3 regions of the Sorangium sp. So ce128 genome follow, and region 2 is predicted to be linked to each of the others. Evidence: riboswitches for the same ligand, from Rfam matches in the RefSeq annotation. Region 2 holds a riboswitch; each other region holds the start of a gene.
What was found. A riboswitch is a leader RNA that binds a small molecule or an ion and turns the genes downstream of it on or off. The one in region 2 is predicted to bind cobalamin.
Positions count from the first base shown of each region.

Region 1: it holds a riboswitch for cobalamin, as region 2 does, so the genes downstream of both, WME82_RS21430 (TonB-dependent receptor domain-containing protein) here and WME82_RS05080 (TonB-dependent receptor) in region 2, are expected to answer to the same signal.
Region 3: it holds a riboswitch for cobalamin, as region 2 does, so the genes downstream of both, WME82_RS01265 (energy-coupling factor ABC transporter permease) here and WME82_RS05080 (TonB-dependent receptor) in region 2, are expected to answer to the same signal.

Region 1 covers NZ_CP150313.1:5,609,448-5,619,819, forward strand. Annotated here, with positions in the region: gene WME82_RS21405 (hypothetical protein) at 1-296, opposite strand, end outside; gene WME82_RS21410 (helix-turn-helix domain-containing protein) at 322-1,614, opposite strand; gene WME82_RS21415 (prolyl hydroxylase family protein) at 1,738-2,313, shown strand; gene WME82_RS21420 (NAD-dependent protein deacetylase) at 2,348-3,214, opposite strand; gene WME82_RS21425 (YncE family protein) at 3,449-4,681, opposite strand; gene WME82_RS21430 (TonB-dependent receptor domain-containing protein) at 4,675-6,753, opposite strand; cobalamin riboswitch at 6,913-7,139, opposite strand; gene dhbC (isochorismate synthase DhbC) at 7,382-8,644, shown strand; gene WME82_RS21440 ((2,3-dihydroxybenzoyl)adenylate synthase) at 8,641-10,311, shown strand.
Region 2 covers NZ_CP150313.1:1,321,855-1,332,226, forward strand. Annotated here, with positions in the region: gene WME82_RS05060 (haloacid dehalogenase type II) at 1-336, opposite strand, end outside; gene WME82_RS05065 (LysR family transcriptional regulator) at 529-1,467, shown strand; gene WME82_RS05070 (hypothetical protein) at 1,455-1,949, opposite strand; gene typA (translational GTPase TypA) at 2,040-3,926, opposite strand; cobalamin riboswitch at 4,077-4,284, shown strand; gene WME82_RS05080 (TonB-dependent receptor) at 4,523-6,724, shown strand; gene WME82_RS05085 (hypothetical protein) at 6,738-7,232, opposite strand; gene WME82_RS05090 (hybrid sensor histidine kinase/response regulator) at 7,691-9,595, shown strand; gene WME82_RS05095 (DNA-directed RNA polymerase) at 9,757-10,372, shown strand, end outside.
Region 3 covers NZ_CP150313.1:319,235-329,606, forward strand. Annotated here, with positions in the region: gene WME82_RS01250 (energy-coupling factor ABC transporter ATP-binding protein) at 1-631, opposite strand, end outside; gene WME82_RS01255 (CbiQ family ECF transporter T component) at 628-1,377, opposite strand; gene WME82_RS01260 (hypothetical protein) at 1,367-1,708, opposite strand; gene WME82_RS01265 (energy-coupling factor ABC transporter permease) at 1,705-2,418, opposite strand; cobalamin riboswitch at 2,517-2,724, opposite strand; gene WME82_RS01270 (enoyl-CoA hydratase/isomerase family protein) at 3,631-4,458, opposite strand; gene WME82_RS01275 (3-hydroxyacyl-CoA dehydrogenase family protein) at 5,063-5,953, opposite strand; gene WME82_RS01280 (tetratricopeptide repeat protein) at 6,205-10,372, shown strand, end outside.

The sequences.
Region 1 (10,372 bases), 4.3 Mb from region 2:
TCCCGCGGCGCCCGGCGCGGCGCCTCGTCGAGGCGCGGCGGCGGCGCGGCGCTCCCCGCGGCGTGGACGCGCTCCGGCGGCACGCCGAGCAGCGACTTGAAGTGCTGCCGCACGAAGGGGTGCGTCGAGTAGCAGCGCTCGCCCGGGCGCGCCGCGAACACGAGCCCCAGCCGCTCCAGCCGGGCGAGCCCGCGCGCGAGCTCCGCGGCGCCCCACCCCACCATGGCGCCCGCGATCTCGCCGCCGGCCCGGACCAGCTGGAGCAGCGCCTCCTCGCCCGCGCCGCCGGGGAACACCGAGAGGCGCGCGAGCAGATCCCGCTCACCCGGCGGCAGCGCGCGCGTAGGCCGACAGCACCGAGCTCAGGCGGCGGGCGAGGACGTCGTCCTGCTCGGCCTCGGCGAGGTGCGCCGCCTGCGCCGCGGAGAGCCGCCCCGCGTCGCCGCCGAGGAACGCGCCCACGTAGGAGCCGACGACGGCGACCGACAGCGCGTGGCCGCCCGTCGTCTCGAGCAGCGCGCCGAGGGCGCCGTCATCGCCGCGGATGCCCCAGCGGCGCAGGAGCGACGCAGCGTCGCCCTCGCAGAGCGGCTCGGGCCGGATCGTCGCGAGCCCGCCCTCGGCCCAGGCGGACAGATCCGCGAGCTCGAAGCGCGACGTGACGAGCGCCCGCGCGCCGCCGAGCCCGGACGCGATCGCGCAGAGCAGCCGCCGGAGGAGCGCGTCGTGGAGCTCGCCGTGCGCGCGCCCTGCGCCCCCCTCGGCCTGCACGGTCTCGAGCCCGTCGAGCACGAGCAGGTGCGGCGGCCCCTGCCCCAGCGCCGCCTTCAGCCGCGCGAGCTGCTCTCCGGGCGCCGCCTGAGGCCGCGGCGCCGCCGGGCCCGAGGCGCCCGCGCCCGGCGCGAAGTAGGCCGCCGCCTGATCGAGGAACGCCTCGGTCCTGGGGTCGTCGTAGAAGCTCCAGACGAGCACCCCACCGGGCCGCGGGGCGTCGCCGAGCCCCTGGAGGAAGCGCTCGGCGATCGCGGTCTTGCCCGCCCCGCCGACGCCGAGGAGCGCGATCACCCGGGGGCGCGGCGGCGAGCCGTCGGCCCACGCGGCGAGCCGATCGAGGATCTCCGCGCGCCCGACGAAGTGCCGCGCTCGCTGGAGCGTGTGCGCGTGCAGCGGGCACCATGCCGGGGCGGCTCCCTGCGACGGCGCGGGCGCGCCGGCCGGCGCCTTCTCCGCTGCCTCCTCGTCGGGCGCCTCACCCGCCCCGGCGGGCGCCTCCGCGGCCCGGCTCGGCGCACCCGCTTCCTCTGCGGCGGGATCCGCCGCCGGCGCGGCTTCGGCCTCGGCCTCGACGACGAGCAGCTCCGCCTCGACGAGGCCGAGCTCGGCGCCGAGCCGCTCGATGATGCGCCGCCGGGACGGGCTCCGGACCGAGAAGCCGAGCCGCGGATCGTTGACGGCGCCCGACTCGTAGCGGCGGTAGGTCCGCACGTCGACGCCGATCGACGCGGCGACCTGCTCCTGCGTCAGGTCGAGGTCGAGCCGCGTCCGCTGGAGGAGCGTGTGGTTGAAGCGGACCGCGGGCTCCGCGCCGCGGCCCGCCCTGGAGACCCGTGCCATCGGTGCGAGCGCTCGATCATCGGCGATGCGGCGCTCTCCTGTCCACCGCGCTGCCCGGTCCTGCCCGGTCCTGCCCGGATCCCGCCCTTCCGGATCCGGTCCGCCCGGACCCACGCTTCACGCATGAGCACCTTGCACGCCGAACGGACCGCCCAGTGCACCGACTACACCGACGATCTCCGCATCTTCACGGTGACGAACGTCCTGTCGCCCGAGGAGTGCGAGGGCTTCATCGCGCTCGCCGAGGCGCGAGGCTTCGAGCAGGCGCCGATCGGGGGCAGCGAGGTGATCAACCTCGAGGTGCGCAAGAACGGCCGCGTCATGATCGACGATCCGGACCTCGCCGCGAGCCTCTGGGAGCGGCTCGCGCCCTGGACGCCGCCGAGCTTCGGCCTCCATCGCGCCGTCGGGCTGAACGAGCGCTTCCGCTACTATCGCTACACCGAGGGCGAATATTTCAACTGGCACGGCGACGGGTCGTTCGTGCGATCCGGCGGCGAGCGGAGCCTGTTCACCGCGATGATCTACCTGAACGACGACTTCGAGGGCGGCACGACCGATTTCTGGGGCGGCCGGAGCATCGCCCCGCGGCGCGGGATGGCGCTCCTGTTCGAGCACCGCCGGCTCCACCGCGGCGCCGCCGTGACACGGGGGAGCAAGTACGTCCTCCGCAGCGACGTGATGTACCGGCGCGGGTGATGCCAGCGCCGCGCGTGCGCCGGCGCTCGGCGCCTCAGCGGGGCGCCGCGGTGGCGCCGGCGCCGAGCGCCTCGGCGAGGCGCGGCAGCACCTCGCCGGCCCGGGCCTCGATCTTCAGCGCGCCGAGCTCCTCGCCGCGCGCGGAGCCGAGGTTGATCATGGCGATCGGGGTGCCTCGCTGCGCGGCGCGCAGCACGAAGCGGTAGCCCGAGAAGACCGCCAGCGACGAGCCGACGACGAGGAGCGCGTCCGCCGCGTCCACGAGCGCGAACGCCGCGTCGACGATCGGCCGGGCCACGTTCTCGCCGAAGAAGACGACGCGCGGCTTGAGCGGCCCATCGCAGCGGAGGCACGGCGGCGCACGGAAGCCCGCCACGTGCTCGGCAGGCAGGTCGGCGTCGCCGTCGGGGGCGAGGTCGGCCGCGAGGCCCAGCCAGCCGGGGTTCTGGGCGAGGAGCCGCTCCTGGAGGGCGGCGCGCCGCTCCATCGCGCCGCACGCGAGGCAGGCGACCTCGGAGAGCGTCCCGTGCAGCTCGATGACGCGACGGCTGCCCGCGGCCTGGTGGAGGCCGTCGACGTTCTGCGTGATGAGGCCCTCGAGCTGCCCCGCGTGCTCGAGCCGCGCGAGGGCGCGGTGGGCGGGGTTCGGCTCGGCCCTGGAGAACCGCTCCCAGCCGATCACGGCGCGCGCCCAGTAGCGCTGCCGGATCTCGGCCGAGCGGGAGAACTCCCGCCCCTGGATCGGGTTCCGCGCGCGGCGCCGCGTCTCGGGCCCTCGATAATCGGGGATGCCGGACTCGGTGCTGCACCCCGCGCCCGTCAGCGCCACGATCCGCCTGCCGCGCAGGAGCGCGACGAGGTCGTCGAGCGGATCGGCCGGACGCGCTTCGCTGAGCGGCATATGCCCGGGTTGTGGCCCGCCACGGCGCGCACCGCCAGCGTCCACCGCGCAATCATGCAAACGAGCTCACCACAACATCTCGCTTGACCGGCCCACCGCACCACCACACGTGGTGTCCCATGTGGGCGCCTCGGGCTTCAGCCCGGGGCTCAACAGCGAACTCGGTGTGGATCCGGGGCCGGTCAGCGAGAACGATCTCCACGACGTCAACCGACGTACCGCCCGCGGGGCCGATCAGAGCCCGCCGATCCCTCGCGGCGGGAGCCCGATCTCGGTGTCGACGGTCGCGTCCTCCAGCGGCTCGAGCGCGCCGTTCGCCGCCACCTTCCAGCGCCGGAGCTTGCTCCTCTCCGCGTCGCTCAGCAGGCAGACATCGCCGCAGCCGGGCGAGCAGTGGACGCCGCCGAAGGCGTAGGACTGGGTCGCCTCGGCGAGCGTCGTGACCTCGCCCGTGGCGATGCTCACGGAGAAGGCGCGGTCCCCGGCGGACGCGCCGCCCGCGTAGGCCGTCCCGAGGAGGACGTCCTCGGAGGCGAAGGCGAGCGTCGGCTGGACGGCGGCGCCGAGCGCCCTGGCCACGCCGAGCCGCTCGATCTCCTCCGGGGGCGAGGTGCGAGCGTCGTAGATCACGATGTCGCTCGTCGCCGGGTCGTACTCCATCGCCTCGGCGTCGAAGCGGCTCGAGCAGGCGACCGCCAGCCGCTCTCCCGAGGGCGACACGGCGAGACGCCCGCAGCCGTAGAGCCCCTGCACGTCGACCGTCCATGTGACGGCGCCCTGCTCCGGCGAGACGCCCACGAAGCGCCCTTCGCCCGCGGTCGAGAGGTCCGCGGCGAGCCGGCCGAGGGCCACGACCACCTCGTCACCGACGCGCGCCATCCCCGACGGGCGCGGCAGGAGCCCCTCTTCCTCCTCCGGCAGGGCGATGCGCCCGACGATGGAGTACTCCTTCGTGTCGACGATCAGGAGATCGCCGCCCTCGTCGAACGGCTCCACGCCCGGGCTCGGGTTGCTCCCGTAGCGCGACACGAGCGCGCGGTCCGCGCCCACCTCGATGTAGTCCTGAGGGTTCGACTCGAACCCCTGCCCGACCGGGAGCTGCGCGAGGACCTCGGCGGTCTCGAGATCCATCCAGGTGATCACGTTCGTGCCGAACCGATCGAGCAGGACCACGCGGCCGGACGGCGGCGCCGCCCCCGGGACATCGACGTCGCCGGACAGCGCGAGGCTGAGCCCCGGCTTCGCCGCGCCGCTCGACACGAAGGAGGGCGACAGGGTGGTCCCGTCGAGCGCCGACACAGCGATGTTCGTCGACTGGTAGTCGCTCGTCACGATGACGACGCCGCTCTCACACGCGTCGCCGTCGCCGCCGCCGTGGACGCCGCCCGTCGACGGCGGCGGCGAATCCACGTTGCACCCGAGGATCGGAATCGAGATCGCGAACGCAAACAGTCTGATCTTCACCATGTTGACTCCAGTGTGAAAAACACGCTCCGTCCCGGGAGCGGAAACCCGACGACATCCGTACGCCGCGCGTCCAGGAGGTCCGCGACGCGGCCTCTCACCGCGAGGTGCCCGCCGAGCCACCTCGCCTCCGCGTCGAGGTCGAGGGTCGCTTGCTCCGCGATCACGCCGAGCCCGGCGGGATCGGCGTACCGGCTCGACTGGTACACGGCCCGGATCTCGCCCGACGCGCCCGAGAACACGGCGCCGCCCGGGCGCTTCCACTCGGCGTGCAGGCGCGGCGCGACGACGAGGCGCGAGCGGAACGGGAGGAGGTCGTTCCTCGTCGTCCGCCCCGGCGTCGTGTCCCGCGGATCGAGCAGCGTCGCCGCGATCTCGGCGCGGAGGAACCGGGTCACCTCGACCCCGGCCAAGAGCTCCGCGCCCACGACGCGGGCGCGGCCGACGTTGTACGGGTTCACGTAGCCCTGGCCGGAGCGCTCGTACGCGACGAGCCCGGAGACCGCGCTCCCGAACGCGAACACGTCGATGAAGGCGCCGCGCAGCACGGCGCCGCGCCCCGTCTGCGCCCGGATCCCGGCCTCGATCGTGGCGCCCGACTCCGGCGCGAGCTCCGCGTTGCCGTGGACGACGCCGGAGACGCCGTACACCTCGCCGAGCGTCGGGACGCGGACGTAGCGGCCCACGGTCGCGAGGAGCCGGAGCCGGTCGCTCCCCGCCTCCACGCCGACCCGCCCGGTCGGGACGAGCACGTCGCAAGGGCGCTCGCGGTCCGCCCCGGTGGCGTGGCACTCCCCGCTCGCGAGGGCGTGCAGCGCGAGCCCCTCGCCGAGGCGCGCCTCCGCGCTGACGGCGCCGCGCGCGAACGAGCGCCGCGCCCGCGCGAGCGGTACGTCGTCCGGCGCGCGCGAGATGCCCTCGCGCGCGACCGAGAGCACGGGCCGCACCCGGAGCCGGTCGGCGAAGGAGAGCGTCGCCCCGAGCGTCTGCTCCAGGCGGCGGCCGGCGAGGCGGAGCTCCGGCGTGAGCAGCGCGAGCTCGAAGAGGGGATCATGGACCTCCGACCGCGCCTCGATGAACGAGGTGCGCGCCTCGAGCGTGTGCTGCGCCTCTCCGCCGAACGGCACCCGCGCCGCGACGGACGTCAGCGCGCGCCGCGACTCCCCCCGCGCCTCGCGGGACGGCAGGAGCGCGAGCCTCGGCACGCCCTGCTCGCGGCCGGTGCCGTTCGCGATCACGTCGACGATCGCGCCGCCCCCGAGCTCGACGCGCGCGAGCGCCCAGGCGTCGATCGTGCGCACGTCGGCGTTCTGCCGGCGTTCCAGGGTGTCGTCGCTCTCGTCGAAGAGCGTCCCGCCATCGTTGACGAACGCGTAGCGGTTCTCCGCGGCCTCCGCGCTCACCCCGACGATCGCGCTCACCGGGCCCGCGCTGGCGCCGGCGAACGCCCACCCGCGCCGCGCGCCGAGCGAGCCCGCCATGGCGCCCGCGCCGGCCGTCGTCCGGGAAGGCCGCCGCGGCTCGAAGAAGATCGCGCCGCCGGGGCCGAGGCGGTCGGCCTCGATGGGCGCGTGGCCGCGGTAGATCTCGATGCGCTCGATGAGCCAGAGGGGCACGAGGGAGAGATCCGCCGTCCCCACGACGTCGTCGTTCAGGCGGACGCCGGCGAGGTACACCGGCGTCTGCGTGGCGGTCGCTCCCCGGAGGGCCGCGGTCGCCGGCCCGCCGAAGCCGCCCGACTCGATGATGAGGACGCCCGGCTGCGTGCGGAGCACGTCCGCTGCTCCGAGCCCCGCGCCGGTGAGGCGCTCGCGGCCCAGCACCGACCCCGCGACGGACCTGTCCTTGGGCGGCGCGGGCGCGCGCATGCGATCCCCCTCGACGCGCACCTCCAGCGGGTCTGTCCCCGGTGGAGCGGCAGCGCGACCGCCCTCCTGCTCGGCCTCCGGCCTGCGCGGATCGTCGGCGCGGGCGGCCGGCAGGGCCGCCACGGCGCTGCAGGCGGCGAGCGAGAGCCAGCACGCCACGCCGGCGCTCCGGCGCCGCCGCGACCGACGATCCGAGGAATCAACCATTCACGCGCCGCCTGCCCGCGTCGACCCAGCGCTGCTCCGGGTGAGCTGAGAGCCGAAGCGAGGGGGCTGCGTGACGGGCCACGGCACCGCGCGCGAGCGTGGTGGTCCAGAGCCTGCGCGCCTTCCCCTCGAAGGCTCAGGTCAGCGCGCGCCAGAGCACCGGCGCGCGCACCTTCGGCAGGTCTTCGGACTCACGGGCGATGCGGCCGTCGCCGGTCGCTCTCCTACACATCACCGCTTCCCAGGCTGCTCTGGTGCATGCCCAGTGCTTCTTGGTGATGGTCGTTCCCGTTCACCGCTGCGGGGGCAGTCCCGGATTCTCACCGGGTTCCCTTTTCAGCTCGCCAGGGGATGGCCGGACGAGCACCGATGGCGGGGCGACTCGTCGCACCCGTCACGCAGGATGTCAACGCAGAAGCGAAGGCCCGGAGCGCCCCGTCCACCGGCCCACCGGCGACGCACACCCGAGACAGAACCGGGAGTCCCTTGACAGTCTTGCACGCGCGTGCCATGAGTTACTTGAAACTGATTTTCTTTATCAGTTATCAGAAACGAGCGGCCCGAGACCTGACGTCCAGCGCCCGATGATCCGAGCCCACGTGGCTCTCGACGCCCATCGGAGCTGAATGTGACGAGTTCCATCTCGATACCGGCCTCTGTCGGGCTGCCCGCGGTGAACGCAGGGCAGCTGTTGAAGCAATACACCCCTGAGTCGGCGTTCTTCTTCGCGTCGCCGACACGCACGCTCCTCGCGCAGGGCGTACACGACATGATCCTCGAGCCGAACGGCGCGGATCAGGGCGACCGCCTCGCGGACCGCGTCACGAGGGTGCTCGCGGCGGCGTCGAGGGCCGGCCAGGGCCTCCCCATGGTGGTCGGCGCGGTGCCGTTCAACAGCACGTCGCCGGCGCACCTCATCGTGCCGAGGGCGATCCAGAGCGCGGGCCCGCTCAACCACACGTCGGAATCGCCGCGGTCGCACCTGCCGATCACCATCCAGGAGCTGCGCCAGGTCCCCGAGCCCCGCGACTACGTGCGCGGCGTCGAGACGGCAGTGGGCCTGATGCGGTCCGAGGCGCTGAGCAAGGTGGTCCTCTCCAGGATGCTGGAGATGGTCCTGCGAGAGCCTGTCGATCTCCGCCTCGTCCTCCAGCGCCTCTCGCAGCAGAACCGGAACGGCTACACCTTCGCCGCCAACCTCTCGGATCCGACCGCGGGGCTCTCCAGCGCGGAGCGCGGCGTCCCGACCTCGCGCGCGCGGACGCTCATCGGCGCGAGCCCGGAGCTGCTCCTGTCCCGCTCCGGGCTCCGGGTGATCGCCAATCCGCTCGCCGGCTCCGCGGTCCGCAGCCCGGACCCCGACGAGGACCGCCGGCGGGCGATCGCCCTGCTCGCGTCCGAGAAAGACCGGCACGAGCACGCGATCGTCGTCGACGCCGTCGCCGCCGCGCTCCGGCCGTTCTGCCGGCGCCTGAGCGTCCCCGACGAGCCTTCGCTCACGCAGACCCCGACGCTGTGGCACCTGTCGAGCCGGCTCACGGGGGAGCTGCGCGATCTCTCGATCTCCTCGATGAAGCTGGCCACCGCGCTGCACCCGACCCCCGCGGTGTGCGGATACCCCACGGACCGCGCCCGCGACGCCATCGAGGCGATCGAGCGGTTCGATCGCGGGTTCTTCACGGGGCTCGTGGGCTGGTCCGACGCGAGCGGCGACGGCGAGTGGGCGGTCGTCATCCGCTGCGCCGACGTCGCCGGCCGGGCGCTCCGCCTCTATGCCGGGGCCGGGATCGTCATCGGTTCGAACGGCGAGCACGAGCTCGCCGAGACCACCGCCAAGCTCGGGACCATGCTGAACGCGCTCGGCCTCAACCAGGCGCCGGAGATGGCATGAGCGCTCCGGAGGAGAGCCGGCAGGCGCCCGCGCAGGCGCGGCCGCAGGCGCTCGACGGCTGGACTCCGTGGCCGGCCGAGATGGCCGATCTCTACCGGCGCGCCGGCTACTGGCGCGGCGAGACCTTCGGGCGCCTGCTCCGCGAGCGGGCCGCGCGGCACCCGGATCGGATCGCGCTCGTCAGCGGCGATCGCCGGCTGAGCTACGGTGAGCTCGATCGGCGCGCCGATCGCCTCGCCGCGGGCCTGCTGCACCTCGGGCTCCGGCCGGGGGATCGCGTCGTCGTCCAGCTCCCGAACATCGCGGAGTTCTTCGAGGTGTGCTTCGCGCTGTTCCGGCTCGGGGCGCTCCCCGTGCTGGCCCTGCCCGCGCACCGGCGCGCCGAGATCGCGGTTTTCTGCGAGCACACCGAGGCGGTCGCGTACGTCATCGCCGACCGGGACGGCGGGTTCGATTACCGCGCGCTGGCGAGCCAGATCCGGCGCGACGTCAGGACCTTGCGGCACGTGCTCGTGGCCGGCGATCCGGGCGAGCACACCGCGCTCTCCGGCCTGGACCGGGAGCCCGTCGAGCTCCCGGAGCCCGCCGCGGGGGACGTCGCCTTCTTCCAGCTGTCCGGCGGGAGCACCGGCGTACCGAAGCTCATCCCGCGGACGCACGACGACTACCTCTACAGCGTGCGGGCCAGCGCGGAGATCTGCGGGCTCGACGAGGGCAGCGTTTACCTCGCCGTCCTCCCCGTCGCGCACAACTTCACGCTCAGCTCACCCGGGAGCCTGGGCGTGCTCCACGCCGGCGGCCGCGTGGTGCTCTGCCGCCGGCCCAGCCCGGACGAGGCGTTCCCGTGGATCGAGCGGGAGCGGGTCACGATGACCGCGCTCGTGCCGCCGCTGGCCTCGGTCTGGTTGGAAGCGGCCCGGACGGCGCGGCACGACCTGTCGAGCTTGAAGGTGCTCCAGGTGGGCGGCGCCAGGCTCCCCGCGGAGGTCGCGCGCCGCGTGGGGCCGACCCTGGGCTGCAAGGTGCAGCAGGTGTTCGGGATGGCGGAGGGGCTCGTCAACTACACCCGCCTCGAGGACCCCGACGCGATCGCGATCGAGACGCAGGGGCGGCCCATCTCGCCCCACGACGAGGTCCGCGTCGTGGACGACGACGACCGCGACGTCGAGCCCGGACAGGTCGGTCACCTGCTCACGCGAGGGCCCTACACGATCCGCGGGTATTACAGGGCCGACGCGCACAACGAGAAGGCGTTCACGCGCGACGGCTTCTACCGCACGGGCGATCTCGTGCGGCGGACCCGAGAGGGCTACCTCGTCGTGGAGGGCCGCGCCAAGGATCAGATCAACCGCGGCGGCGAGAAGATCGCGGCCGAGGAGGTCGAGAACCACGTCCTCGCCCACCCGGCGGTGCGCGACGCGGCGCTCGTCGCCATGCCGGACTCGCACCTCGGCGAGCGATCGTGCGCGTTCCTCGTGGCCCGCGGGCAGCCGCCGCCAGCGAGGGAGATCAACGCCTTCCTGCGCGAGCGCGGCGTCGCCCAGTTCAAGGTGCCCGATCGCATCGAGTGGCTCGACGCCCTCCCGACGACGAGCGTCGGCAAGGTGGACAAGAAGGCGCTCCGCCGGTGGATCGCCGACAGGCTCGCGCAGGGCGCGCGCGCCTGAGAGGACAGCGCGGGCCCAGGCGGCGCAGCGACGCCCGCGGCCCGTTCCATCGACAGGAGCG
Region 2 (10,372 bases):
CACCAGCGCATCCGCCGTCACCTGCCAGAAGTCGGCATACTCGTGGGACGCGACCCGGAGCCACGTGTACTCGAATTGCCGGGTGCGCCACGCCTCGCTCAGCGATGCGCCCTTGCCCGGACAGAGCTCCTCCGCGAGCGCCGCGATCGGCCGCGGATCGAAGATCGGAAAGGCGTCGAAGGCGATCGCCTTGATCTTCGACCCGGCCGCCGGCCGCGGCGGCGCCGGCCCGTGCTGGGCGGCACAGGAGGCGCTCCCGGCCGGGGCCGAGCCCAGGAAGCCCGCCGCGGCCGTGCCGGTCACGCGGTGGAGAAACTCACGACGATTCGTCAACATGCCGGCCTCCATCGGATCATCCGACGTGAAACACGCGACCCGCGAGAGCGCGAGTGCGCGGGTGCGGGAACGCACGCGGGAGAGCATGCGCGGTCCGTCGTTGCCCGGGGATCCGCCATCGACGTAGACTCGCCATGCACCTTTGCATGGCGCGGAGCGCTCTCCGGCAGCAGCGCCCCGCGCCCCGGAGCCATGCTCGACTGGGACGATCTGCGCTACTTCCTCGCCGTCGCGCGGCACGGCAACCTCTCCGCCGCCGCGCGCGTCCTGAAGGTCACCCAGCCGACCGTGGGGCGGCGCGTCGCGGCGTTCGAGCGGCGCCTCGGGGCGAGGCTCTTCCAGCGCTCGCCGTCGGGGTTCGCGCTCTCGGCCGCGGGCGAGAGCGTGCTCGGCCACGCCGAGCGCATGGAGCAGGACGCGCTCGCGGCCGAGCGCGCCGCCGCCGGACGCGACGCGGGCCTGAGAGGCCACCTCCGTATCACCGCGTCCGAGTGGCTCGCCACGCGCGTCCTCGGGCCGCTGCTCGTCCCGTTCCTCGCGCGCCACCCCGCCATCTCCGTCGATCTCATCGCGGACGCGCGGTGGCTGAGCCTGCCGCGGCGGGAAGCGGACATCGCCCTTCGCCCCGCCGCGTTCGAGCACCACGAGGTCTTCCAGCGCGAGGTCGCGCGGATCGGGTTCGGGCTCTATGCATCGGAGGCCTACCTCGCCGAGCGCGGCCCGCCGGACTGGGGCCGGCAGTGCGAGGGCCACACCCTCGTCACCATGAACGACGATCCTCCGGCGATCGCCGACCTGTCGTGGGTGCGCGCCGTCGCCGCGAAGGCCCGCGTCGCCGCGCGCACCAACGGCCGCGAGCCCCAGGCGACGATGGGGGCCGCCGGCGTCGGGCTCGTCTGCCTGCCCCGCTACCTCGGCGACGCGACCGCCGGCCTTTGCCTGCTCTCGCCGCCCTCGCCGCCGCCAGGGCGCAAGCTGTGGCTCGGGGTGCACCGCGATACGCGCGGGGTGCCGCGCGTGAAGGCGCTCGTCACGTTCGTCGCCGACGCCCTCGGGCCGCTCCGGAGCGCCCTCGACCCCGGCGCGCGGCCGCGCGCGTCAGGCGACGAGCGCCCCCGCTACCGGCCCTGATCGCGCTGGCACGCCCTGAGCTCCTCGAACTGCGCGTCACACGTCTGGGGCAGGAAATCGGTCGTGCACTCCCGAACGCGCCCGCTCAGGCAATCGAAGAGCGACGCGACCGACGGCGCGAGGAACTCGCAGGGGATCCGGTCCGCGGAGGCGACGGTCTCGCCCGCGCAGTCGAAGAAAGGGGCGGTCAGCGCGTTGCAGGGGCGCTGCTCGGAGAGCAGGTCGGCGCAGCGCTCGCTGCACCGGAGCTCCGGACACGTGACGCCGTCGAAGAGCGAGCAGAAGAAATCGCACGAGGCCCTCTGCTCTTCGATGGAGGGCCCGCCGGAGCTCGCCGATTGCGACCCCACGGCCGCGCCGGCGCCCCCGGCGCCGTCGGAGCTCCCGGGGAGCCCGTCGACGACGACGGCCCCGCCGCAAGCGCCCGCCCCCGAGAGCGCGACGAGCGAAGCCAGGAAAGCGAAGAGCAGCGGCGTTCTCATCAGGGCATCCTATCGCGCGGCAGGCACGGCAGGGGCGCGCGTCGGGCGCATCGGGCGCGCGTCAGGCGCGCGTCGGGCGTCCGATGCCGCTCACTCCACCGCCTGCGATTGCTCGATCGCGTCCTCGCGGCGCTCCCGGCGGTTGCACGCGAGCACCTTCTTGCGGACGCGCACCGCGTCGGGCGTGACCTCGACGAGCTCGTCGCCGTCGATCCACTCCATCGCCGTCTCGATCGTGAGCAGCCGCGGGCTGGCCAGGAGGACGTTCTCGTCCTTGCCGTGGTTGCGCACGTTCGACAGCTTCTTCTCCTTGATGACGTTGACGTCGGTGTCGTTCGGCCGGTTGTGCTCGCCGATGATCATCCCCTCGTAGACCTCGACGCCGGGGACGATGAAGAACATGCCGCGCGGCTGCAGGTGGTGCAGCGCGTACGGGGTCGCCACGCCGACGCGATCGGCGACGATGGCGCCGGTCGGGCGGCGCATCATCGGGCCGCCCCAGGGCGCCCAGCCGTCGAACATCGTGTTGAGCAGGCCCGTCCCGCGCGTCGCCGTCAGGAACTCGCCGCGGAAGCCGATGAGCCCGCGCGACGGCACCCGGAACTCGAGGCGGGCGCGGCCGAAGCCGGGGTTCGTCATCTTCACCATCCGGCCGCGCCGGGAGCTGAGGCGCTCGGTCACGATGCCGACGTAGGTGTCCGGCACGTCCACGACCACGAGCTCGAGCGGCTCCATCACCTCGCCGTCGATCTCGCGCGTCACCACCTCGGGGTTCGAGAGCTGCATCTCGTACCCCTCGCGCCGCATCGTCTCCACGAGGATCGCCAGCTGGAGCTCGCCGCGGCCGAGCACCACGAACGTGTCGGGCACCTCCGTCGGCTCCACCCGGATCGCGAGGTTCTTCATCGCCTCGCGCTCGAGCCGCTCCTTCAGGTGACGGCTCGTGAGGTACTTCGACTGCTTGCACTTGCCGGCGAAGGTCGACGTGTTGACGCCGATCTTCATCTTGATCGTCGGCTCCTCGACGACGATGCGCGGCAGCGCCTCGGGGTGCGCCGGATCCGTGATCGTATCGCCGATCGTGACCGCGTCGAGCCCGGCGATCGCGATCACCTCGCCCGCGACGGCGCTCTCGACCGCGACGCGCTTCAGCCCCTCGTAGGCGTAGAGCATCTTCACGTAGCCGCGCGACTGGCCGCCCTCGCCGAGGAGCGCGACGTCGGCGCCGGACCGGGCGGTGCCGCGGACCACGCGGCCGACCGCGAGCCGGCCCACGTAATCGTCGTGGGTCGTGTTGCAGACGATGACCTGGAGCGGACCGTCGGGGTCGCCGGAGGGGCCGGGGACCCGCTCGAGGATGGTCTCGAAGAGCGGCTCGAGGTCCTTCGCCTCGTGCTCGAGCTCGCGCTTCGCCTGGCCGAGCTTCGCCACGGCGTAGAGCGTCGAGAAGTCCATCTGCGCGTCGCTCGCCTCGAGGTCACAGAAGAGGTCGAACACCTCGGAGAGCACCTCGTGGGCGCGCGCGTCGCTCCGGTCGATCTTGTTGATGACCACGATGACCGGGAAGCCGCGCTGGAGGCACTTCGAGAGCACGAAGCGCGTCTGCGGCAGCGGGCCCTCGGCGGCGTCGACGAGGAGGAGCGCCCCGTCGGCCATCATGAGCGTGCGCTCGACCTCGCCGCCGAAGTCGGAGTGGCCGGGCGTGTCGACGATGTTGATCTTGACCCCGCGGTACCGGATGCTCGTGTTCTTCGCGAGGATGGTGATGCCGCGCTCCCGCTCGAGGTCGTTCGAGTCCATGACGCGCTCGGCCACGACCTCGTTCTCTCGGAAGGCGCCCGACTGGCGGAGCATGTGATCGACGAGGGTCGTCTTCCCGTGGTCGACGTGGGCGACGATGGCGATGTTGCGGAGATCGTTACGGGGCATATACGGCGGCGGCCGTGTAGCACGCGACCCACGGAGGAGCGAGCCCATCCTCGCTAGAGCCCGAACGTTCGGCCTGCACGGCAGGCCCGCGTCGAGGCGCTCGGATGGAGAGCGCGAGGCGCGCGCATGGCGCGAGAGCGGCGCGCGTCGAGCGGGCGAGCGGAGCGGTAGCGATTGACAGCCGAAGGCGCACGGCCATAGGGTGCGCGCCGTGCTGGTGCCCGGGCGTTCGCCTGGGCCGAAGAGGGAACCCGGTGAAACTCCGGGGCTGCCCCGCAGCGGTAAGCGAGAACGACCTCCACCCCAAGCACTGGCCCGACGAGGGCTGGGAAGCGGTGGACAGTAGGGAGCCGGTCAGACCGGAGCGCTCGCGAGCCCGAAGACCTGCCAGCGCCCGGCGGCGGGAGACATCCGGCGCCGGTTCGACCTGGGAGCCTCGAGGGAGGCGGTGAGGTCCGAGCCGGTGCAGCTCTGCCTCTGCCACGTCCCGGATACCGAACCGCCCCCCGCGTCGCCTTCCGGTCGCCCGCGGGGGCGAGAGGTCGGTCCAGCGCACCGTGCGATGGCCAGCCATTTCGTCCTCGCGGAGCTCGACGCGAGCGGCCCGACGCCGCTCCGCGCGATTGCGGCGAAGGAGGACACGAATGCTGCGCGAGACGGTCACGACGAGCGACGGGCACCGCCATCCATTTCATCTGCTCGCCGCGTTATCCATGGTGCTGGCCGCCGCGCGGCCCGCGCGCGCCGAGGGCGACACCCCCGGGTCGCCCGCTGCCCCGCCGGAGGCCGCCGCTGCAGAGCCCACCGGCGAGGGCGCGCCCGCTGGCGACGCCGCGATCGAGGTCACGATCCAGGCGGAGAAGCCGGGCAGCGAGGCCGCGTCGCGCGTCTCCGTCGGACACCGGGAGCTCGAGCTCCGGCCGAGGCTCCGGCCGGGCGACATCCTCGAGTCGGTCCCCGGGCTCTTCGCCGTGCAGCACGCGGGCGGCGGCAAGGCGAACCAGTACTTCCTCCGCGGATTCGACGCGGATCACGGGACCGACGTCGCCTTCTTCGTCGACGGCGTGCCCGTCAACATGGTCAGCCACGGCCACGGGCACGGCTTCACCGATCTCTACTTCATGATCCCGGAGCTCGTGACAGGGCTCGACGGGTACAAGGGGCCTTATTACGCGAGCATCGGCGACTTCGGTACGGCGGGCGCCGTCAACCTGCGCTTCGCCGAGAAGCTCGAGGAGAGCTACGCGCAGGTCAGCCTGGGGCAGTACGGTATCCAGCGCGGCCTCGTCCTCGCCTCGCCGGATCTCGGCGACGCGTGGCGCGCGGTGGCCGCGGCGGAGATCTACCGGAACGACGGGCCGTTCCTGAGCCCGGAGCGGCTCGAGCGCTTCAACGTGTACCTGCGGGCCACGCACGATCTCGACAACACCGGGAAGATCCAGATGACCTGGATGTCGTATGGATCGACCTGGCACGGCTCCGGCCAGATCCCCGCGCGCGCCGTGTGCGGCGAGGGCGAGCAGGGCGGGTTGAACCCGCCGCCGTCGGCGTTCGGACAGCCGTGCATCGACCATTTCGGCGCCGTGGATCCGACCGAGGGCGGGGCGACCGAGCGGCACATGGCGTCCGTCGCGTACTCGACCGCGTGGCGGGACGCCGATCTGAGCGCGCTGGCCTACCTCGTCCGCTACCGCTTCACGCTGTACTCGAACTTCACCTTCTTCAGCGAGGACCCCGTCCACGGCGACCAGATCGAGCAGAACGACGACCGCACGGTCGGCGGCGCCGATCTCCGCTTCCGCAGGCAATACGAGCTCGGCGGGGCGAGGTTCACGACCTCGCTCGGCGCGCAGATCCGCGCGGACGCGATCGACAAGTCCCTCCACCACGACGAGGCGCGCGAGCGGATCGAGGAGAAGAGCAGGACCCACGTCGATGAGAGCCAGATCGGCGTCTACGTCGAGCAGGACGCCCGGCTCCGGCGCTGGCTCCGCGTCGTGCTCGGGGCGCGCGCGCAGTGGATCGACGTCAACGTGGACGATCCGGGCGAGGACCTCGAGGCGGCGGGGAACAGGTCGAGCGGCGCCCGGGGACAGATGCAGCTGCTCCCGAAGCTCACGGCGATCGTGTCGCCCGTCGAGGGGGTCGATCTCTTCGCCCACTTCGGGCGGGGCTTCCACTCGAACGACGCGCAGGGCGTGGTGCTGGGGCAGGGGGCGGCGACGCTGATCACGCCCGCGACGGGCTACGAGGTCGGCCTGCGGGTCGCGCCCTTGCGCGGGCTGTCGCTGAGCGGGGCCGCGTTCCTGCTCGACCTGGACTCGGAGCTGGTCTGGAGCGGCGACGCGGGCGCGACCGAAGCGTCGGGGCAGACGCGGCGCTACGGGATCGAGATCGGCGGGCGCTACCGGCTCGGGAGCTGGCTCTTCGCGGACGTGGACGCGACCTTCACCCGCGCGCGCTTCCGCGAGAACGCCGGCAACGCGAGCGCGGTCGCCCTCGCGCCGACCCAGACGCTGACCGCGGGCGTCGGCGTCCGCCCGACGCTCGGCGCGTTCACGCCGTTCGCGGCGCTGCGGGTCAAGGCGATCGGCGCTCGGCCCGCGACCGAGGACGAGTCGCTCACCGCCGAGGGGTTCACGGTCGTCGACGCCAACGCCGGGCTGCGGTGGAAGAACGTCGAGGTGGCCGTGGACATCCAGAACCTCTTCGACACGACGTGGCGCGAGGTCCAGTTCGCGAGCGAGTCGCGGCTGCAGTACGAGCCGGCCGCGGTCACCGGGATCCACTACTCGCCGGGGTGGCCGTTCACCGCGATCGGGCGGGCGACGCTGTACTGGGAGTAGGCGCAGCGCCGGCTCATGTCCGGCGGAGGTCCTCGCGCAGCGCGTCGAGCGATGCCCGGAACGCGGCTTCGCTCACGGCGGCGCCCGTCGCCAGGGGCAGGAGCTCTGCGAACATCTGCCAGGCTTCCCGGATGTCACATACCCTGTGCGGATAACGCTGACGGGCAATGAGCGTGAGCCCTGTCACGACGCTGCGAACCATCGCCGCCTGGAACCCCGAGCCCTCGAAGACGACCGCTGAGCACCTGATGGTTGCGCTCGCCTCCGCGAGGAAGCTCGCGATCGCCCTGCGCGCGGGCGCCGACGGCAACGACGCCCCGCTCTCGACGAGGGTGAGCAGCCCTATGCCGCGCGGGTGCTTCTTCGCGAACTCCGCGCACGCGTCGCTCAGGTGGCGCGCGGCCTCCTCGGTCGTCTCGCGGCGCCAGATGACGCAGAAGATCTGGTGCCAGGAAGTCAGGACATAGTCCGGTTGTCTGGTGACCAGGTGCCAGGGGTCAGGATGCATGATCGTGCTCGTTCTGGAGCGGTCGCAGCGGAGATGCTCGCGGGGGCCTCAGGGTACACCGGCCAGGGTACACCGGCGTCTCTTTCCCCGCGACACGCACGCACACCAACTCGAGCGTGAGCCACCGGGCGTCGATAACGGATCCGCGCCGCGCGCTCTCGGCGCTGATGGGCAAGACAGTACCGGTGCCGTCGAGGTTGGGTGGCTCGCACTGGCCACGTTCGATGGCGCCACAATCGATGAGTCCGTCTTGACAGTCTCGAACCGCTCCAGCGGGTAGCCGTGGCCCTGCGCGGCCGCCGGCGGGCGCTCTCGACGCCGGCCCACGCGGCAATTGCTGTGCTCGTCACTCGCGGCTGCCGGCCGCCACGATGACCGCTCGCAGACGCGGAGAGCAGGACGGGAACGGAGAGCCTCGCCGCGTGGCAAACGTGTACCCATGCTGTAGGCTGTGCCGCATGGATCCGACGGGGCTCGGCGCCGATCTGCAATTCCGCATGCTGATCGAAGGGGTGAAGGACTACGCCATCTTCATGCTGGACACCGAGGGGCGCGTGATCACGTGGAACGCCGGCGCCGAGCAGATCAAAGGATACTCCGCGCAAGAGGTGATCGGTTCGCACTTCTCGCGCTTCTATCCGGCCGAGGCGATCGAGCGGAAGTGGCCACAGACAGAGCTCGCCGAAGCGCGGCGCGTAGGCCGCTTCGAGGACGAAGGCTGGCGCGTGCGCAAGGACGGCTCGATGTTCTGGGCGAACGTCATCATCACGGCCCTCCACGGCCCCGACGGCGAGCTGCGCGGCTTCTCCAAGATCACGCGCGATCTGACCGAGCGCAAGCGCCAGGAAGAGTCGCTGCGGCAGAGCGAGGAGCGCTTCCGCACGCTGGTCGAAGGCGTGAAGGATTACGCCATCTTCATGCTCGACCCCGAGGGCAGGGTGGCCACGTGGAACGCCGGCGCGGAGCGGATCAAGGGATATTCCGCGCGAGAGGTGATCGGCACGCATTTCTCGCGCTTCTATCCGGCCGAGGCGATCGAGCGCGGCCGGCCAGAGACGGTGCTCGCCGCCGCGCGGCGCGAAGGCAGCTTCGAGGACGAAGGCTGGCGCGTGCGCAAGGACGGCTCGATGTTCTGGGCGAGCGTCCTCGTCACGGCCATCCGTGGTCCGGGCGGCGAGCTGCGCGGCTTCTCCAAGATCACGCGCGATCTGAGCGAGCGCAAGCGCCTGGAGCAGATGGAGTCCAACGCGCGCCAGATGGAGGAATTCGTGGCGATGCTGGCGCACGAGCTGCGCAATCCGCTGGCGCCGATCGCCAACGCGACCAGCGTCCTCAAGCTCGAAGGCCAGGACAACGCCCAGGTCGTCTGGGCAGCCGGCCTGATGGAACGGCAGCTCGGTCAGCTCGTGCGGCTCGTCGACGACCTGCTCGACGTGAGCCGCATCACGCGCGGCAAGATCGCCCTGGAGTCCAAGCGGATCGACCTCGCCGACGTGGTGACGCGCGCGGCGGAAGCGTCCCGGACCTGGATCGACGCGCGCGAGCAGACCCTGGAGCTGCAGCTGCCCGCCGAGCCGCTCGCCATCGTCCCGGGCGACCTGGCGCGGCTCACGCAGGTGGTGAGCAACCTGCTGCACAACGCGGCGAAGTTCACGCCGCCGCGCGGCGCGATCCGGGTCACCGTGGAGGCGGACGACGCGCACGCGATCCTCCGTATCCGCGACAACGGCGTGGGGATATCGCCCGAGCTGCTGCCGCAGGTGTTCGATCTGTTCACGCAGGGGGAGCGCGGCCTCGATCGCGTCGAGGGCGGGCTCGGCCTCGGATTGACGATCGTGCGCCGGCTGGTCGAGCTGCACGGCGGGACGGTCCAGGCGCTCAGCGAGGGGCCCGGCGGCGGCAGCGAGTTCATCGTGCGATTGCCGCGGCTGACGCGCCCCCTCGCGCCGCCGACGGTGGGCGCGCCCGCAACGAAAGCCGGGCGCAAGCTGCGCATCCTCGTCGTCGACGACAACCACGACTCGGCCGAGAGCATGGCGCTGCTGCTCAAGCGCATGGGCAACGACGTGCACGCCGTGTTCGACGGCCCTTCAGCGCTCGAGCTCGCGGCGCAGCTCCAGCCCGACGTCGTGCTGCTCGATATCGGCATGCCGGGCATGACAGGGATTGACGTCGCGCGCGCGCTGCGTCGCACTCCCGGCCTCGCGGGCCTATCGCTGTTCGCGATGACCGGTTACGGCCAGGAATCGGACCGCCGCATGACCCGGGAGGCCGGGTTCGACGTGCACCTGGTCAAGCCGATCCGCGCGGAGGTGCTGAAACAGCACCTGGCGGACATCGCCAATCGTCCTGGAGCCGGCTGAGCGCCTCATCCCGTCGCGCGCCCCGGAGGCGGCGGCGACTCCGCCGTTGCGTCGCCAGGCACCCTCGCGGCGGGCGGCTCGCTGTAAGCTGCGTCCGGCCGCCCCGTTGCGAAGAGGTGCGCCGCGGCGATCTCGCCGGGGCCTCCTCAACGAGGGCTTCCATGCCGTTCTCCGTCCACACGACCCACGCCGCGGCGCGCTGGCGCCTGTCCACGGCGTCCGCCCCGCTCTTCCTGGCGCTCCTTTCGCTCCTCCTCCTGGGCTGCGGCCCCCGCCTCGTCCCGTTCACGCACGAGCTCCGGGTGCAGCGCGACCTGAGCGACAGCGACGTGAAGAACCTGCAATTTTACGTTTCGCACCCGATCGCGCTGCGCCGCGAGCTCACGGCCGAGAGCTCGCAGGTGACGAGCAGCCACAAGCTCCTGCTCGTCTCCGGGAAGGTCATCGAGGAGGTCGTCGTCGAGGAGCGCACGCCCGGCGTGGTGGTCGCCGCTCGCGGCGGCGCCCTGTCGGTGAGCTTCGAGCCCGGCGCGTCGCTCACGTTCTCCGCAGGCCCCGAGCTCTTCGGGCCCGCGCCGCCCGCGCCGTCGTTCCCGGGCTTCGCGACCCCGCCCGATCCGTTCCCCGGCAACACGGAGCCGCTCCTGGCCAGCCCGAGCGCGGCCGGCGACGGCAGCGGCCCCGGCGGCAACTACTGGCTCGCGGCCGGGCCCGGCCGCGAGATCCGTTACCAGGGCAAGGTGTTCTCGGTGATCGAGGACAGCCTGCGGGCGCACC
Region 3 (10,372 bases), 1.0 Mb from region 2:
CGTCGCCGAGCAAGACCGCGCGCGAGGCGAAGAGCGGCACGAGATCCACCGCGTGTGTCGCGGTGACCAGCGTGGTCCCCTGCTGCTCGGAGAGCGCGCGCAGCGTCTGGCACAGGGCGAGCTCGCCCTCCGGGTCGAGCCCCGCGGTCGGCTCGTCGAGCAGCAGCACCCGCGGCCGCATCGCCAGCATCCCGGCGATGCACGCGCGCTTGCGCTCGCCGAAGCTCAGCGCCTCGATGGCCCGATCGGCGAGGTGGGCGATCTGCACGGCGGCGAGCGCCGCCTCGGCGCGGCGGCGCGCCTCGGGCGCGGGCAGGCCGAGGTTTCGCGGGCCGAACAGGACGTCGTCGAGGAGCGTCGCGCCGAGCAGCTGGTCGTCCGGGTCCTGGAGCACGAGCGCGGCGCCCGCGGCGACGGCGTCCGAGGGCGAGGCCACGCGGCGGCCCGCGATCTCGACGCCGCCGCCGGGCGCCGGGAGGAGCCCGACGAGCGTCCGGAGCAGCGCGGTCTTGCCGGCGCCGTTGCCGCCGAGCACCGCGACGGACTCGCCCTCGGCGACGTCGAGGCGCACGTCGCGCAGCACGGGCTCGCCGCGCCGGTAGCCGAGCCGGGGGGCGCGCAGCGCGATCATCCGGCCTCTCCCGCGGCGACGCTGAGCCCGAGGGTCGCGAGGGCGGCGGCGGCGAACGCGACGTTCGCGGCGGGCGCGCTCGTCCTTCGGTCGGCGACGGGGAGCTTCCCCTGGTAGCCGCGGAGCTGCATCGCGAGCGCGGCGCTCTCGGAGCGCTCCAGCGTCCGGAGCGCCACGACGCCCGCGACGGCGCCGGCCGAGCGCGCCGCAGCGCCGAGGCGCGTGAACCCACCGCGGAGCGCGGCGGCGCTCCACGCGCTGTCGGCCGCGCGCTGGAGCACGCCGGCGAAGCGCCGCGTCAGCGCGAGCAGCTCGACGAGGGCCGCGGGGACGCCGAGCCCGGCGAGCGCCGCCTCGATCTCGGCGGGCGCGGCGGCGCCGGCGAGCCACCGGAGCACCGCGGCCGCCGCGAGGACGCGCGCGCCGATGGCCACGGCGCGGCGGGCCCCCTCGGCCGTGATCGCGTCGGCCGGGAACGGCGCGCCGGGGAGGAGCGGCGCCCCCGGCGTGAGCGCGAGCGCGAGCGCCGCCGCGACCGCTCCGATCCACGCGGCGGGCGCGGCGGCGCGGAGGACGGCGCGCGCCGGCGTGCCCTGGAGGCGGAGGGCCGCGCACGCGAGGAGGAGCAGCGCGGCCGGCGTGACGGGCGAGCGCGCGCCCGCGGCGACGCAGCACGCCGCCACGGCGGCCCCGAGGCGGAGCCGGGCGTCCACGTCGCGGAGCCGCGCGGGCGGGTCAGTCCGCACGGAGGCCTTCGCCGACGGCCTTGCCCGCGGGCGCGCCCGCGCGCTCGACGAAGAGCACGCGCGAGAAATAGCCGAGGGCGAAGCCGGCGAGGAGCCCGGCCCAGAGGAACGCGAACAGCAGGAGGTCGCCCTCGAGGCCCGCGAACAGCGGCCCCGTGTCGTGGCGCCCTGCGTCCTCGGCGACGCGGCGCACCACGGCCTCGTCGACGCCGTCCCAGGACGCGTTGCCGCAGGCGGCGAGCCAGAATGAACCGGCGAGCTGGAGCGCTGCCGCGCACGCGCGCCGCGCGGGCGGCGCTGACAGCGGGCGCTGTCCGAGCCGCCGCGTCACGACACCCCCGGGGCGAGCCGGACGACCTGGAGTCGGTCCAGGATGTCGGGCCGCCGGGCGCGCAGGAAGGCGAGCGCCCCCGCGGTCATGACGCCCTCGAGCAGGCCGAGCGGGAGCTGGGTGGGGACGAAGGCGAGGGCGACGCCCGTGAACATGGACGTCACCGAGCCCTCGCCCGAGAGCCCGAGCGCGAGCGCGAGCGCCGTGGTGGCGTAGGTTGCCCAGTCCGACGTCACGCCCGCGAGGAAGCCCGCGACCCAGAGGTTCGCGCCGCAGCGCCGCGCGACATGGAAGGCGAAATATCCGGTGAAGGCGCCCGCGATGCCCATCGACGCGACGTCGGCGCCGAGCGTGGTGAGGCCGCCATGCGCGAGGAAGAGGGCCTGAATAAGGAGCGCCACCACGGTGACGAGGACGGTCATCCAGGGGCCGATGAGCACCGCCGCGAGCCCTGTGCCGCACGGGTGGGAGCAGGTCCCGGCGGTCGGCACCGGCACGGGCATGCACGAGATCGCGAAGACGGCGGCCGCGATGAGGCCGACGAACGGCTTGTAGAAGGCGTCCTGCTCGGTGCGGCGCCGGAGCAGGTGGAGGGCGATCGCGACGAAGGGCAGGGCGAGCGCGTTCCAGAAGGCGCACCAGCCGAGCGGCAGGACGCCTTCCGCGAGGTGCATCGCGGCCGCGGGCCGGGGCGCGAGGAGCGTCCCCAGGGACACGGCGGCGATCGACAATGCGCGGCCGTGAAGACCGATTTCGGCGCTCCGGGTGAAGTCCGCACCCGAACGCCACGAAGACGTGCGCAAGCTGCACCTCGTGGGAGGCTCGGGTAGGTCTCCCGGCTCATGGGTTCAGGGAGCTGATCGAGCTCCCAGCGCTGCGTCCACCTTCCCAGGCCTCTTCCAATGGGGCCCAGTGGTCTTCGGAGGCAGCTCCCCACTCACGGTGGCGGGACCGCGCCGGTTTTGCACCGGCTTCCCTGTTATGCCCCGGAGGGCACCCGAGGAATGGATTGTCAGGCCGGTGCTCGGTAATCCCGTTTCGTGCCCGGCGTCAAGGACGTCGCGCCCCGATCGTGGAGGAGGGTGCTCGGCGGTGATGCCTGCGCTGGTGGACACCCCGCCCTCGGGGGCGCTGCCGAGGCGCACGAGGCCATCGCTGCCGAGGCGCGTCGCGCGCCCGTCGGCGCCCCCCCCATCGAGCGGCCATGGGCGCCGACGAGCGATCGAGGCCCTGTCGTGCGGTGGCCCGAGGCCGAGAAATTGACCCAGACGCATCACGCGAAGAGTCGTCGAGCACACGTCTTGAATTATGTCCACCTTAGATAAAACCTGTTTACTTTGTCGCCGCGCGGTCGCAGCCCCCGTCTCGGTCTGGGCCCGCACGAGGGCCTCTCGTGCGCTTGAATACAGGAGCCGGCGCGTTCCTTCCGCAGTGTGCTTTGTTCGTCCTGGCTCTTTACTCGGGAGCAGGTGTCCGGTGTACGGCCTGCTGCCTCGTGGCCTCTCTTATTGAAGAGATGAGGGATTTCGTGTTCGCTCGTCTCGGAATGCGAGACGAACGCTGCGCTGGGCGCTGTCTCTGGTGGAGGGGTATGCCCGGCTCGAACGTGAATCCCCGCAGATCGGGTGTGTGTGGGTCGCGCGCCCGCCTGGCTGCCTTCGCGCCCGGAGCGCTCTGCTCGCTCGGCGTGCACGCGTTGCACTTTGTTATCGACAATGCGCCTGCGGATGCCACAATCTGACTACCGCATGCGCACCGGCGCGGACCCCCCAGCCCGGAGCGCATGCGGTCTTTCTTCTGCACCGTGGCGGACGTTCAAGACTCCGGCGCGGTTTCCCTGCCGCGGTCATTCTGGGCCCCCCTCCAGCGTGATGCGCGGTATTTTTTTGCCCTCGAGCGCGCGGTTCGCGTCTTCCGAGGTGTCACTTTCCGGTGAACGTGGCCTGCGATTTCGCCAGGAACGCTTTCATTCCGAGCTGTTGATCTTCGCTGCCGAAGAGCGCCGCGAATGCCTGGGCTTCCAGCTCGTTGGCGGCGGCGAGGTCGAGGCTCTCGCCGCGCAGGAGGACGCGCTTGGCGGCGGCGACGGCGAGCGGGCCGCGCGAGGCGATCTTGAGGGCGGTCTCGCGGGCGCGTGCGAGGAGCTCGGTCGCCGGGAAGACGGCGTTGACGAGCCCGATCGACAGCGCCTGCTGGGCGGTGATCATGTCACCTGAATAGACGAGCTCGCGCGCGCGTCCGGGCCCGACCCGTCGCAGCAGCCGCTGGGTCCCGCCGAACCCCGGGATGACGCCCAGGTTCACCTCGGGCTGGCCGAGTTTGGCGCCTTCGGCGGCGTAGATGAAGTCGCAGGCGAGGGCGAGCTCGCAGCCGCCGCCCAGCGCGAAGCCGTTGACGGCGGCGATCACGGGGAAGGGGGCAGTCTCGATGAGCTCGGCGAGCCGGTGGCCTGCGTCGGCGAACCGCTTCGCGGCGATGCTGTTCATGGTCGCCATCTCCGCGATGTCGGCGCCGGCGACGAACGCCTTGCCGGCGCCGGTCAGCACCGCCGCGCGGACCTCGTTGCCCTCGGCGGGCGCGAGGAGGTCGCGGAAGGCCGCGGTGAGCTCGCCGAGGACGGCGGGGTTCAGGGCGTTGAGTTTGTCGGGCCGCTGGATGGTCACGGTGGCGACGTGATCCGCGCGCTCGACGGCGACGAACTGGAGCGTACCGCGAGCAGGGGCCCCCGGCTGCTGTTCTTGAGCGGTCATGGAGCGTGGTTAGCAGCGCCCCGCGCCGGGGGGAAGCGCCTGCCGTGGGCCAGGGAAGGCGTCATTCCGTGTCCTCCCGATCCCGCTGTGTCGAGGCCGTTGCCGAGCCGACGAGCGAGCGATTTCCAAGCGAGCGATTTCCAGGCGAGCGATTTCCAGGCGAGCGATTTCCAGGCGAGCGATTTCCGGAGGAGTCGCGCGCCTGTTCCGGGACACGGCCCTTCGCTCGATCCGAACTCACCGCTTGAGTGCGGGTGTGCGCGACATGACGGTCCTGCCGCGAGCCCGCGTGCAATCGTGGGCAGTCGGGCAGACCGCCCGTCCTCCGAGCCGCACACCCGTGTTCGCCTCGCGCGGCTACCGTCGTCGCTCCCCCGTCATCATCCCCCTGGAGAGAGCCAGGGAGGGAGGGGGTGCCGCGCGGGGGGCCGGCGGGGTAGGGCCCCACGAACCCGAGCGCCGGCCTGCTCCGTGCGACGCCCTCCCGGATCGGCCCTGCCGCTCAGCCGGCCATGGCCCCCCAAAAGGCGCGAGTTCGTGGGAGGGGCCCCCGCCGGCCCCCCGCGCGGCGCCCCCTCCCTCCCTGGCTCCGTGGCAGCCTCCTCTACACCGCCCGTCCGCTCTTCTGCCCCTTCTCGTCGTACACGTAGAACCCCCGCCCGCTCTTCTTCCCGTACCACCCCGCAGCCACCAGGTTCCGGAGCAACGTGGCCGCCCGGTACTTCGAGTCCCCGAACTCCCGGTGCAGCACCTCCGCGATCGACAGCACCGTGTCGAGCCCGATCAGGTCCGCGAGCTCGAGCGGCCCCATCGGGTGGTTCAGCCCGAGCCGCGCCCCTGCGTCGATGTCCTCCGGCGTGGACAGCCCCTCCTGGAGCGCGAAGCACGCCTCGTTGAGGAAGGGGATCAGCATCCGGTTCACGATGAACCCGGGCTGGTCCTTCGAGGTGATCACCGTCTTGCCGAGCCCCACCGAGAGCGCCCGGACGGCCTCGTACGTCGCGTCCGACGTCTGGACCCCACGGACGAGCTCGACAAGCTTCATCAGCGGCACCGGGTTCATGAAGTGCATCCCGATGACCAGCTCAGGCCGGCCGGTCACCGCCCCGAGCCGCGTGATCGAGATCGACGACGTGTTCGACGCCAGGATCGCGCCCTTCGGCAGCGCCGCGTCGGCGAGCTTGAAGATCCCGCTCTTCACCTCGAAGCTCTCGGTCACCGCCTCCACGGCCAGGTCGACCCCGGCCAGGCCTGCCATCCCGTCGGCCACCGCGACGCGGCCGAGGAGCGCCTCCCGCGCCTCCGCGGCCAGCTTGCCCTTCTCCACCTGCTTCGCGAGAATGGCGGCGATCTGGGCCTTGCCCGACTCCGCCAGCGCCCTCGAGACGTCGCACAGGACCACCTCGAGGCCCGCGGCCGCGGCGACCTGGGCGATGCCTCGCCCCATCTGGCCCGCGCCGATCACCCCGAAGCGCTTGATCGTCGTAGCTTCCATGGCCGCGGTTGATAGCCGAAGCCGAGAGCGCGGTGAACCGCCCTCGCCCGCGGCCCGACGGCCCGCCCGCTCGGACGTCCACGCGCCACAGAAGCAGAAGCGCGCGAAAGCTCCGCCCGACCTTCCAGGCCCGCGGGGGCGAGGAACCTTGAAACCGTGTCGTCCGCCCGGCTATCTTCGCCCGGCCCGTGAACGGACCGGACCGAATTCGCGAGGTCCGCGGAGATACGATGAGCGTTGAGACGATTCGGATGGCCCTTGGGCGTCTGCAGGATGAGCCCGAAAACGAGGCAGCCTGGAACGAGCTCGCGGAGGCCGTGACCGCTCCGAACAACGGCGCGGGCCCCGGGGACGTCGAGCGCCTGCTCGGCGCGGCGCGCGGGCGGCACGAGCAGCGGAAGGAATGGCAGGCCGTGGCCCGCCTCCTCGAGCTGGAGATCGCCCTCGCCGCAGGCAGCGCCGTCGAGCCCGCGATGCAGGCCGAGCTCGCCCGCGTCTACCACGAGGAGCTCATCGACGTCGACCGCGCGGCGGCCGCGTACAAGCGGCTGCTCGAGCTGCGCCCCGACGACGACGCCGCGGCCGAGGCGCTCGAGACCGACGCCTCGAAGCGCGAGCGGTGGCGCGACCTCGTGGACCGGTACGTGGCCGAGGCCGAGGGCGCGACCGACGGCGCCTTCAAGAGCGCGCTCTACACGAGCGCGGCCGACATCGGCTACCGCTACGGCCGCGCCGAGCTCGGCGCCAGGGTGGCCGAGCTCATCGAGCTCGCCCTCATGCTCGACCCGAAGAACCTCCGCGCGGCCAACCTCGCCGAGATCGCCTTCTCCTCCGCGGGGGACTGGGACGCCGTCGTCCGCGTCCAGTCGCTCGTCAAGGGCGAGGCCCAGCTCAAGGAGGACCGCATCGCGGCGGCCGTCCGCGCGGCGCGCACCGTCAAGGCCCGCCTGAGCGATCCGACCCGCACCGTCGCGGCGTACGAGGAGCTGCTCGACCTCTCGCCCGGCCAGCCCGAGGCGCTCTCGTTCCTGACCGAGGCCTACTCCGCCGCGGGCGACTGGGATCGCCTCGTCGCCCTCTACGAGGACCAGCTCCGCAGCGGCGGCGTGAAGCCCGGCGAGGAGCTCGGCATGCTCGTGCAGATCGCCATGGTCCACTGGCGCATGCGCGGCCAGCCCCAGGCGGCCGAGCCCTATTTCGACCGCGTGCGCCGCGCCGACCCCGCGCACGCCGGGATGCTCAACTTCTACCGCGAGGTGCTCGATCAGCGCGGCGACAAGCCGCGGCTCACGACGATCCTCACGGACGCGCAGCGCGCCGTGCCCGACGGCCCCGAGAAGCGCGCCATCGCCACGGAGCTCGCGCGGCTCGCCGAGTCGCAGGAGAACGCCGCCAAGGCGATCGAGCAGTACAAGTCCGTGCTCCGGACCGACCCGGAGAACCGCCAGGCGCGCGACGCCCTGAAGCGCCTCTACCTGCAGACCGAGGGGTACAACGCCCTCGTCGAGCTCCACCGGCAGGACCTGGAGCGCACGCCCGCCGACGACGTCGCCGGCAGGGTCGCCGTGCTCCGCGAGATCGCCGCGATCTACCGCGATCGCGCCAAGAACGACGCGGCCCTCGTCACGGTCCTCACCCAGATCGTCCAGCTCGACGACAAGGACGTCGACGCCGTGCGGGAGCTGACCCGCATCTACGAGTCGCTCGGGCGCTGGCGCGACCTGCTCTCGTACCAGCAGCGCCTCGCCGAGCTGACCGAGAGCCCCGCCGAGAAGGCGGGGCTCTACCGCGCGGTGGCGCGGCGCTGGTTCGACCAGTTCTCCAACGTCCAGAACGCCATCGCGGCGTACGAGGCGCTGCTCACGGTCGAGCCGATCGACGAGGAGGCGCAGCAGAAGCTCCGCGAGCTGTACCTGAAGCGGCGCGCCTGGCCGCAGCTCTACTCGCTCTACGAGCGCAAGCTCGAGGGCGCCGAGGGCGCCGCGAAGATCGAGCTCCTCGGCGAGATGGCCAAGCTCGCCGCCGAGCGGCTCGACCGCGGCGCGGACGCGATCGCGCTGCAGAAGCGGATCCTCGAGCTCGACCCGAGCGCCCCCGGGGTGCTCGACGCGCTCGAGAAGCAGGCCGAGCGCGAGAAGGACTTCGCCACGGTCGCCGAGGTGCTCGAGCGCCGCGTCGACCTCGCGCCCGACGACGCGGCGCGGCTCGTCTCGCTGCAGAAGCTCGGGGCCGTGTACGCCGAGCGCCTCAAGGATCCGGCCCAGGCCGCGCGGACGTGGCGGCGCGTGCTCACGCTCTCGCCGGGGCACGCGCGCGCGCTCCGCGTCCTGCGCGACGCGTACTTCGCCGCGGGCGACTGGGACGGGCTCGAGGAGCTCTACGCCTCGCAGAACGACTGGGAGGGGCTCGTCGACTTCCTCTCGGGCGCGGCGGACAAGGCGACCGATCCGGCCACGAAGCTCGACATCTCCTTCCGCGCGGCCCGGATCTTCGAGGAGCAGCTCAAGGCGCCCGAGCGCGCGGCGCGCTCGTACGAGCGCGTGCTCAGCGTCTCGCCGAAGGACGCGCGCGCCGCGGCGGCGCTCGTGCCGATCTACGAGGAGGAGGAGAAGTGGGCCCGGCTGCCGGCGCTCTACGAGATCCTCCTCGACGCGACGGACGACGCCGAGGCGCAGGTCGGCATGCTGCGCAAGCTCGCCGCGGTGACGGGCGGGCCGCTCTCGGACAAGCCGGGCGCGCTCGGCTACGCGCGCCGCGCCTACGAGCAGAAGCCGGACGACGAGGGGCTCGATCTGCTCGAGGCCTGGTCGCGGGCGGCGGGCTCGTGGGGGCCGTTCGTCGAGGCGGTCGAGGGCCGGCTCCGGACGGCGGAGGACCTCGAGACCGACGTGCAGCGCACGCTGCGGCTGAAGCTCGCCGAGGTGTACGCGCGCGAGATGGGCAAGCTCGACGAGGCGGTGATCGTCTACCGCGGCCTCGTCGAGGACGACCCGTCCGACGACGACACGGTGCGGGCGCTCGACGCGCTCCTCCGCGCGAACGAGCGGCAGGCCGATCTGCGGTGGCTGTTCGAGCTCAGGGCGAGCCAGGTCGGGGGCGAGGACCGCGCCGAGATCCTCGAGGAGTGGGCGACGCTCGAGGAGGAGGTCTTCGGCGACCCGGCGAAGGCGATCGAGCTCCTGCGCAAGGTCATCGCGCTGACGCCCGGGCGCATCAACGCGCTGCGGGTGCTCTCGCGCCTCCTGAACGCCGCGGGCGAGTACGAGGCGGCGTCCGTGATCGTGGCCACGCACCGCGACGTCAGCGAGGGCGACGAGCGGGCGCGACGCGAGATCGAGCTCGCGACGCTCTACCTGGACCGGCTGGATCGGCCCGCGGACGCGTTCGAGGCGGCGGTGCGCGCGCTCGATCTGTCGGCGCACGACCCGGACGCGATCGCCGTCCTCTCGCGGCTCGTCGAGCGCCCGGAGACGCGCGTGCGCGCGGCCAAGGTGCTCGCCGTCGAGTACGCCGAGACGGGCAACCACCGGCGCGAGGCCATGGCGCTCCGGGTCATCCTCGAGTCGGAGCGGGATCCGGCGCGGCGGCGGGAGCTCTACGTCACGCTCGCGAGCGTCGAGGAGACGAAGCTGCACGCGGCCGGGACGGCGTTCGACGCGCTCCTCCGGGCGCTGCACGAGTTCTCGGACGACATCGAGCTCTGGGATCGCGCCGCCGAGCTGTCGCGGCGCGCCGGCCGCCCGACCGACCTCGCGGAGGCGTACCGCGTGCACCTCGTCGCTGGGCGCACCGAGGGCGACAAGGTGCTCGGCAGCTCCGTGGAGGTCGAGCTCTGCGAGCGCGCGGCGAGCCTCCACGACGAGCAGCTCGGCGACCCGGAGGGCGCGAAGCCCTACCTGGAGCGGGTGCTGAGCCTCGATCCGAACAACCACCGCGCGTTCGAGCGGCTGAAGCAGATCCTGACGGCGGCCGAGCGGTGGGGCGAGCTCGAGGAGCTCTACGACCGCGCCGCGAAGGGCACGACGGACCAGAGCGAGCGCATCGAGCTGCTCAACGAGGTGGCGCTCATCGCCGAGGAGATCATCGGCGATGCCGCCAAGGCGATCGGCTACTACGAGCGCATCCTCGAGCTCGATCCGTTCTACACGGCGGCGCTCGACTCGCTGGAGAAGCTCTACGAGCGCGAGGGCCGCTTCCGCGACCTCGCGGCGCTCCTCGAGCAGCGCCTGAAGACGGCGACCGAGGCCGAGAGCGTCGAGATCAAGCTGTCGCTCGGCAGCATCTACCTCGACCGGCTGCACGAGCCCGATGGGTCGCTCGGGCACCTCGAGGACGTGCTGCGGATCCGCCAGAACGACCCGAAGGCGCGCGAGCTCGTCGAGCGGCTGCTCGACATCGGGGCGCTCCGGCTCCGCGCGG